4 regions of the Neobacillus sp. GCM10023253 genome follow, and region 1 is predicted to be linked to each of the others. Evidence: predicted binding sites of a transcription regulator. Region 1 holds the regulator's gene; each other region holds the start of a gene.

Region 1 (2,207 bases):
AATTTACTCATTTTAATGAAGAAGGCCGGGCCAAGATGGTCGATGTCAGCGATAAGCCGGAAACGGCACGCACGGCGATAGCCCAGTCAAGCATATCCGTATGCACTGAAATTTATGAAAAAATTACAAACCACGAAATGAAAAAGGGCGATGTCTTAGCAGTTGCCCAGGTTGCTGCAGTGATGGCAGCGAAAAAGACATGGGATATCATTCCAATGTGCCACCCGATTCCATTGACAGGTATCAATATTAGTTTTTCGTGGGAGCAGGCCGGGCAGGAACAATATACACTGCATATTGCTGCATCAGTGAAAACCAAAGGCAGTACGGGGGTTGAGATGGAAGCGCTAACAGCCGCCTCTGTTTGTGCCCTGACCGTCTATGATATGTGTAAGGCAGTTGATAAAGGGATGGTGATTGGACCAACCTTTCTGGTGGAAAAAACCGGCGGCAAAAACGGTGATTTTAGAAGAGAAATCTAATATATCCATTAAAATTGAAGGGTGGGAGAAATATGTCCAATGAAACGATGAAAATACCACAGGCAACAGCAAAGCGTCTGCCCTTATATTATCGATTTTTACAAAACCTTCATTCTTCTGGCAAGCAGAGGGTGTCATCTGCAGAATTGAGTGAAGCAGTAAAGGTGGACTCGGCCACTATTCGCAGGGATTTCTCTTATTTCGGGGCCCTTGGGAAAAAGGGGTACGGCTATAACGTAAACTATTTGTTATCGTTTTTCCGGAAAACACTTGATCAAGATGAATTAACAAAGGTAGCGTTAATCGGGGTGGGTAATCTCGGCACAGCCTTTTTACACTACAATTTTTTAAAAAATAATAATACAAAAATCGCTTGTGCCTTCGATGTGGACCCCGGAAAAATTGGCGGTTCGATAGGCGATGTTCCCGTTTATTCGATGGACGATATAGAACAGTATTTGATTGAGGAAAATATTTCGGTGGCGATTTTGACGGTGCCGGCCCCGGTTGCACAGCAGATTACAGACAAGCTTGTGAAAACGAATGTAAAAGGGATTTTAAACTTTACACCAGCGAGACTGAATGTACCTTCATCGATCCGCGTGCATCATATTGACCTGGCGGTGGAGCTGCAATCACTTGTTTACTTTTTAAAGCATTATCCAAACCACGAAGTAGAAGAATAAATAATCAATGGGCTTCTCGCCAAAATGGTGAGAGGCCCATTTTTCGTTTGGAAACATTTTTCCTAAACAGATCACTATACAAAGGGAGTTGAAGCGGGTAAAATGATTACACGAGTAATTATCGTAATCCAATAGGAAAGGTTGGAATTAAAATGACAGAAAAAGTTCGTTCAATCCCACGGCCGCTTGTGAAAACAAACCAGTGGACGATTGTTTTAAGTGTTGTGTTAACATGGTTATCCGGACAGGAATGGTTTTTGTTAGTGCCGTTTGTTGCCGGTATGTCTGGTCTTTTATTCGGATTTAATCCGATTATGCAAATAGCAAAACTATTTTTAAGAAAGGACCCAAAGGCTTATATCCCTGAGGATTGGGAGCAGCAGCAATTTAATCAAAAAATTGCCGTATCGTGTTTGGGAATTGGATTTGTAGGATTCCTGCTGGGATGGAATGGTGTTGGCTATGTGTTCACGATTCTTGTCGCGGTGGCTGCCTTTGTGGCAATTCTAGGTTTTTGCATCGGATGCTTTATTTATTTTCAGTGGAACCAATACCGTTATAGAAGGGCGCAGCAATAAAGATATCTTTTTATGAGGTCTGATTAGTTCGGCCTTTTTTTTGTTTTCTACTTATATTTGACGCTGCCATATCCTTACATTTAAAATTAAATTGAAAATTATGAATTATCATTCATGAGGAGAGTGGCGTTTTTATGAAGCTTGTTTCCCAAGAGACAGAAGCGAAAGGAAAAAATTCTTACAGCTTTGATGAATTTCTCGAAAAACGTGACAACCTTGATTGGTATCGTGATGAACCGTTTTTACAAAAAGCGGTTAAGAAATTTACGGGTTCTCAGCACAGCCAAGTCCACGAAAAACTATTATCCTTTTCGCCAACAGTATCTGCAAAATGGAACCGGTTAGCTGAAAGAATTGCCAGGCCGGAAGTCCGCCCCTACATGCTTCACTTTGATGCTTTTAATAATCGGATTGACCGGATTGTCCGTCCTCAAGAAGTTCATCAATTAGAGAATGAAATT
Region 2 (2,207 bases), on a different contig from region 1:
TCTTTGCGAAAATGTATCAATCACATCCTGGTTGGTAGTGTGAATCGCTGCCGAATGCCCAAGACCGCCATATTCAAGTGTCTCTTCAGCAACAAGAAGTCCTTCTGCAAAACTATTGACCTTGTAGCACGCTAATATCGGGCTTAATTTTTCACAGGATAGTGGATACTGCTGCCCCACACCATCCAACTCGGCAAGTAGAATCTTTGTATTGAGCGGCACATTGATTCCAGCCATTTTTGCAATCATATAAGCAGGAAGACCGACAATCATTGGGTTAAGCTCTTTTGTTTTTGGTTCAATTGCGGCGCGTTCGAGCAATTGCTTTTCTTCCCTATTGAGAAAATAGCAGTGATTGGCGATCAACTCCTGTCTTACTACATCATAAATTTCTTGATCAATGATAAGAGCTTGTTCGGAAGCACAAATCATACCGTTGTCAAAGGTCTTTGACAAAATTAAGTCATTGACTGCACGTTTAATGTTGGCCGATTTTTCAATATAACAAGGTACATTTCCGGCACCAACACCTAGTGCAGGCTTTCCAGAGCTGTACGCTGCCCTTACTAGATTCGGGCCCCCGGTTGCAAGGATGAGCGATATCTGCGGATGTTTCATCAGGGCCTGAAAGGCTTCATGAGAAGGTACCTCTATCCACTGGATGCAATTCTTTGGAGCGCCAGCCTTTTCAGCCGCTTCGCTAAGCAGCTGGGCTGTTATTGTACAGCATTTTTGAGCATATCGTGGAAATGCAAAGATGATTGGATTCCTTGTTTTAAGTGAAATCAACGATTTAAAAATGACTGTTGATGTCGGATTGGTGATGGGGATAACACCGGCAATGACTCCAACCGGCTCGGCCATTTCGACCATCCCATCATTATCATTTTCGGCAATGACACCCACCGTTTTCATATCCCTGATGTTGTTGTAAATCATTTCAGTGGCAAACATGTTTTTAAAAACTTTGTCTTCGTAAACCCCTCTTTGTGTTTCTTTTACTGCAAGCTTGGCCAAATACTTGTGGTTTTCAAGTGCAGCAAGAGCCATCTGTTTAACAATTTCGTCCACGATTTCCTGATTATAACAGCGGAATTCATTCAGTGCTTTCGCTCCGTTATTGGCTAATTCATCAATCATTGCATAAACCTGATGTTTCTCCTGGACAACTTTTTCTTTTACAGCCATGTAGACATCCCTCCGGTAATATGAATTATCTAATCACTCCTTTTCCCCTCTGCATAAATATAGCACGTGACTTTTTTCGATTTTGTCGAATTTTGCGACAAAATGAATGAACAGCCATTCATTTTACAAAAGTTCACAAAAAATTCAAAAAGCCACAAACCCTAAAATAGGTTTGTGGCTAAAAATCAACCTGTATTACGCAAACCGGCGGAGATACCGCTAATGGTCAAGAGAACTTCCGTCAAAACAGCAGCGTCAGGCTCGTCCTGTTTTCTAAGTTCTTTTATTAATTCGACCTGAAGGAAATTAAGCGGGTCGACATACGGATTGCGGCGGAACACAGATTCTTTTATGTTTGGAGTATGGTCAAGTAATTCTTGGTCCCCCGTAATTTTCAAAAGAATCGCTTTTGTTTTCTCATATTCCTCGAATATATTCGTAAAAATTCTTTCAGCAATCGTTTTATCTTCAACAAGTGTTAAATATTCTTTGGCAGTTGTAATATCAGCCTTCATGAGAGCCATTTGCAGGTTATCAATCGTTGATTGGAAGAAAGGCCACTTCAGATACATTTCCTTTAGCAGCTTTAAGTTTTGCTCACTGCCTGATGCAAAAGCTTCCAGGCCTGTTCCTGCCGCATACCACCCCGGCAGGAGTTGTCTGCTTTGGGTCCAAGCAAAAACCCATGGAATAGCTCGCAGGTCTTCAAAGCGTCCTTGGTTTTTGCGGCTCATTGGTCTTGAGCCGATGTTTAATGCACCCACTTCCCTTAGTGGTGTTGCAGATTGAAAATAGGTTAGGAAATCGGGATCTTCAAAGACAAGAGATTGATATTTAGCAAGAGCAGCATTTGATATTTCTTCAATTGCTTTTTCCCATGACGCCTCCCGCATTTCTCCTTCTTCCGTAACATGCGCTGCGGCAAGAATCAGGGTCGATACAGCTTGCTCCAAGCTTCTATAGGCAATATCCTCAAGCAGGTATCGAGAAGATAAAACCTCACCCTGCTCGGTAATTTT
Region 3 (2,207 bases), on a different contig from region 1:
TCAGCCATTAACGCGCGGGCAATTAACACCCGCTGTTTCTCCCCTTGCGATAAAGTTTCATAATTTCTGTTAGCATAATCGATGCAGCCAAGCTCCTCAAGTAAGGAAATGGCTTTTCTTCGTATTTCGTCTGTGGGAGCTTCATAGAGACCAATGGAAGCGAATGCTCCGCTTAGTACCACTTCAAAGGCATTATCGCCCGGGTGAAATTTTTCCTGAAGTGAGGATGAAACAAAGCCAATTTGCTTGCGCAGCTTTTCAGCAAGATAGGTTTTCCCAAACTCCATTCCTAAAACATTAATTTTTCCCTTTGTCGGGAAATTATAGGCGTTCAGCAAATTTAGGATGGCCGTTTTACCAGAACCGTTTAAACCGAATAAAACCCAATGCTCCCCTTTTTCTATTTGCCAATTGACATTTTTTAAAATCCAATTGTCGCTCCGTTTGAGCGAAACGTCCTCTAGTTGCAGAATCATTATTTTACTCCCCTCTTATGATTGACTTTATACATAATATAGTATCAAAATTTTCCGAAAATAAAAATATTGAGAGTTTTCCACTCTAAAAAAAGCAATTATGAACATTCTTTGAAACTATTCTATTTATAAGTGTTTCCCCAACTTTCGCCGCATAATTCTACAAATTTCTTGGTTTACGATTGCTATATTTTGAACGTAAGGAAAATATTAATTTACTATTGTTCAACATTTCACAATAAATGATTTTAGGGAGGAACAATCAATGGCAGTGGAAGAAAAAATGTTACAGCAAAAGCAAACAGTTTCGATGATTGACCGATTAGCAGCTAATGCCGCTCAGGCAGCTACGGAGTTTCGCAGCTTTACGCAGGAAATGGTCGATGAAATTGTCAAGCAGTTGGCACTTGTTGCACTCGAGAACCACGATAAATTTGCCAGAATGGCTGTTGAGGAAACGAATCGAGGCCTTTACGAAGATAAAATCACGAAAAATATGTTTGCAACAGAGATGATTTATCACACCCTTCGAAATCTGAAAACGGTCGGCATTATCAGTGAAAACGCGCATGAGGGCAGCTATGAAATTGCCGAACCTGTCGGGGTCATCGCCGCGCTGGTGCCTGTGACAAATCCCACATCCACTGTCATTTATAAATCTCTTATTTCTATGAAAACAAGAAATCCGATTGTTTTTTCCTTTCACCCCGTTTCACAGAATTCGGGAAGGTTCACAGCTGAACTTCTAAGAGAAGCCGCTGTCCGTGCAGGCGCTCCTGAAAATTGTATTCAATGGATGGAAACTACCACTCTGGATGGTATCAATATGTTAATGAAGCATCCAAAAGTATCGCTAATTCTTGCGACCGGAGGTTCTAGCATGGTGAAAGCCGCATATAGTTCCGGCAAACCGGCAATTGGTGTCGGACCAGGCAATGTACCTTGTTATTTCGAAAAAACTGCCAATATCAAGAGTTCCGTCCAAGACCTGATTATGTCGAAAACCTATGATAATGGAATGATTTGTGCCTCTGAGCAAGCGTTAATCATCGATAAAGAAATCTATACCGAAGTCATTACGGAAATGATCGCCAACAACTGTTACTTTTTAAATGAGGAGGAAAGGAAACAGTTAGAAAAAGTAGCGATAAAAGAAGAAACCGGATTCCTCAATCCGATGATTGTCGGTCTTCCAGCCTTTAAAATTGCCCAAATGGCCGGAATCGAAGTCCCATTTGATACCAAGGTTTTAGTGGTCGAGTTGGAAGGAGTCGGACCAAAATATCCGCTTTCCTGTGAAAAACTAAGCCCTGTTCTTGCCTGCTATAAGGCAAATAGTACAGAGGAAGCCTTTAACCTGGCAGAAGCCACATTAGAATACGGTGGACTCGGCCACACCGCTTCCATTCATACGGCTAATGACCAGATTGTTGAACAGTACGCGATGAGAATGAGAGCAGGAAGGATCCTAATCAATACTCCTTCCGCCCAAGGGGCAACTGGAAACGTTTATAACGATTTACTGCCGACACTAACCCTTGGCACGGGCACATATGGAGGAAACTCGGTTTCAGTCAATGTCGGTGCCATGCATTTACTTAATATTAAAAAGGTGGCCAAACGCAATAATAACGCCCAAATCCTAAGGACACCGCCACAAATTTATTATCGTAAGAATTCTGTTCAGGCATTGGAAATCATCCCGGATATTAAAAGGGCATTTATTGTCAC
Region 4 (2,207 bases), on a different contig from region 1:
GCAGAAATTATTAACCCGAGACTGGTCTTTTACGACAGTTAGGTTTGCCGTATATTTATGGCTGCTATTTTCAGCACTTTTCATTTTCAGCAAGGAAATGATGTCTTCTTTAGGAATTTCTCTAATCCATTTGGAATCCTGGTGACAGTTCACGCATTTGTCGAGTTCTTGAATAGCAGTACCTCCGTGTGCCTGATTCCATCCTTCCTCTTTGTGGCTCTTAGGAACCTTAACTTTTCTATGACACGTTTCACATGCCATGGAAATCTTAACGTCCTTTTGCTGCTTTCCAATGGCTTGTAAAATGAGATCCTGAGTCTTTTCTTCATGTACCTTAGCTAAGTCTTCAGCTGTGCCACTTCCAGCTGTTCCTTCTACAGCTGATTCCGTTTTTGTTTCGGTTGCTACAGGCTCGCTGACTCCTTCTTTTTTGCTTTCATCAATCTTTTTCTCCACTTCCTCCGGGTTTGGCGGAACTAGATAAGCGACGTCCTTCCAAGGCTTTTCGCCATTGTTCACTTTGTCATGGCAATCGATACAGGTACCCATGTTCGGGCGCAAGTATTTCTTTTCCATGATTTTTTCAGCTGTTTCTTTCGTATACTCACCGCGAACTTCTTCAGTATTAATACCGCGGGCCGCCATCTTGGCGTGAACGACACCGGCATGGCAGGAGATACATGGAATACCTTCTTCAATATGCCCTTTGTGATTAACCTTTAGGTCACCAGAAGCGGTGACAAGGCGGTTTTTGGAGTGACACTGCATACAGTTCTCGTTCGAAACAACCTCATCTTCTGTTTGGACAATTTGTTCCGGCACCCCGGTAACGTGATAGTAAACTTCTTTCAACGACTTAACTTTGTGAGTCAGCATGTTGATGGTGCCCGGCTTGATATGGCACTGGACACACGTGATATTATTGTGAGCACTTGCCGTAAAGGTCGAGTATTCTGGTGCCATTTCGTGACAGCTCGAGCAGAACGCCGGCGAGTTGGTGATGGCCAGTGCACCATAGCTGCCGCCTCCAATTACAATCAACCCTATTAGTGAAATGAACATGACTTTCCATCTTGTGACCGGATCCTTCCAATCTATGTTTTTGACTTTTTGCCAAAGTCTGCGAAATAGGCCCACCTTTTTTTTATCTTCTCTTGCATCGGGATCGGTTTCTTTTTTCTTTTTCCCCCAAAAGGCCATTTTCCTCACCCTTCCCATATTTGATTGGTTCTCTATTTATTTTCCATTGCTACCTCTCTAAAGGTAGTATCTTACATTAAAAAGGAGAATCCAATGTACAATTTGTGAATATTTTTACATTCACAGAATTGATACATTTCTCTAAATAAACAACATATAAACGTTGTAATCTAGGCGTTTGGTTAACAATATAGGCAGAGTGAAAAACTGTATTAAAACTAATTTTTATGCAAAAATATTTAAAAATATGCAAATAACCATAAACTCTTAAAGGCAACTCATAAGTTCTATACATTTTTCACAGATTTGCCATAATTGAAGTAGATAATAGGACGTATGTCCGGGAATTTTAGCTGAGTTTCTCCCAATGTTGTCACCTGCATAGTGGAAATGGTAAGATTAAATAGGAAAATTAGAGATTTTTATTGGATTCATTTTTTCAAAAAATGCTTTTGAGTCTCAGATAAAAGGAGCGTTTCATCAAATATGGGGATTTTAAATAAAGTGTTTGACCTAAATAAACGTGAGCTGAAACGGCTGGACAAGCTGGCTGCAAAAATTGATGCGATAGCCTCAGAAACAGAACGTTTAACAGACGAGCAGCTGCGTGAAAAAACGGAAGAGTTCAAGGCCCGCTACCAAAAGGGCGAAACGCTTGATGACCTATTGGTTGAGGCGTTTGCGGTTGTCCGTGAGGGTGCCCGCCGCGTGCTTGGCCTTTATCCATACCATGTTCAGCTGATGGGGGGTATTTCTCTCCACGAGGGTAATATTTCCGAGATGAAGACCGGTGAAGGTAAAACATTAACGGCGACAATGCCCGTTTACTTGAATGCTTTGTCCGGAAAAGGCGTTCATGTTGTCACGGTCAACGAATACCTGGCAAGCCGTGACGCAACCGAGATGGGTCAGTTGTATGAATTTTTAGGACTGACAGTCGGATTGAACTTAAACAGCATGGATAAGGATGAAAAACAAGCTGCTTACGCCTGCGATATTACGTATGG

What was found. Region 1 encodes Rex, which represses fermentation and respiration genes when NADH is low (regulators of the CRP and FNR family bind a similar motif). Its sites were predicted from a motif close to TTGTGAAATATTTCACAA; they were not measured.
Region 2: the regulator Rex is predicted to act here: its motif matches at 1,310-1,327, upstream of adhE (bifunctional acetaldehyde-CoA/alcohol dehydrogenase).
Region 3: the regulator Rex is predicted to act here: its motif matches at 698-715, upstream of adhE (bifunctional acetaldehyde-CoA/alcohol dehydrogenase).
Region 4: the regulator Rex is predicted to act here: its motif matches at 1,303-1,320, upstream of ACFPA1_RS12290 (cytochrome c3 family protein).

What each region holds. Positions count from the first base shown of each region.
Region 1 covers NZ_JBHSHV010000011.1:5,715-7,921, forward strand. Annotated here, with positions in the region: gene moaC (cyclic pyranopterin monophosphate synthase MoaC) at 1-482, shown strand, start outside; gene ACFPA1_RS13775 (redox-sensing transcriptional repressor Rex) at 515-1,168, shown strand; gene ACFPA1_RS13780 (DUF4395 domain-containing protein) at 1,321-1,746, shown strand; gene ACFPA1_RS13785 (acyl-CoA dehydrogenase family protein) at 1,881-2,207, shown strand, end outside.
Region 2 covers NZ_JBHSHV010000003.1:171,333-173,539, reverse strand. Annotated here, with positions in the region: gene adhE (bifunctional acetaldehyde-CoA/alcohol dehydrogenase) at 1-1,188, opposite strand, end outside; gene ppc (phosphoenolpyruvate carboxylase) at 1,374-2,207, opposite strand, start outside.
Region 3 covers NZ_JBHSHV010000003.1:457,845-460,051, reverse strand. Annotated here, with positions in the region: gene ACFPA1_RS02655 (ABC transporter ATP-binding protein) at 1-476, opposite strand, end outside; gene adhE (bifunctional acetaldehyde-CoA/alcohol dehydrogenase) at 742-2,207, shown strand, end outside.
Region 4 covers NZ_JBHSHV010000008.1:338,468-340,674, forward strand. Annotated here, with positions in the region: gene ACFPA1_RS12290 (cytochrome c3 family protein) at 1-1,200, opposite strand, end outside; gene secA (preprotein translocase subunit SecA) at 1,687-2,207, shown strand, end outside.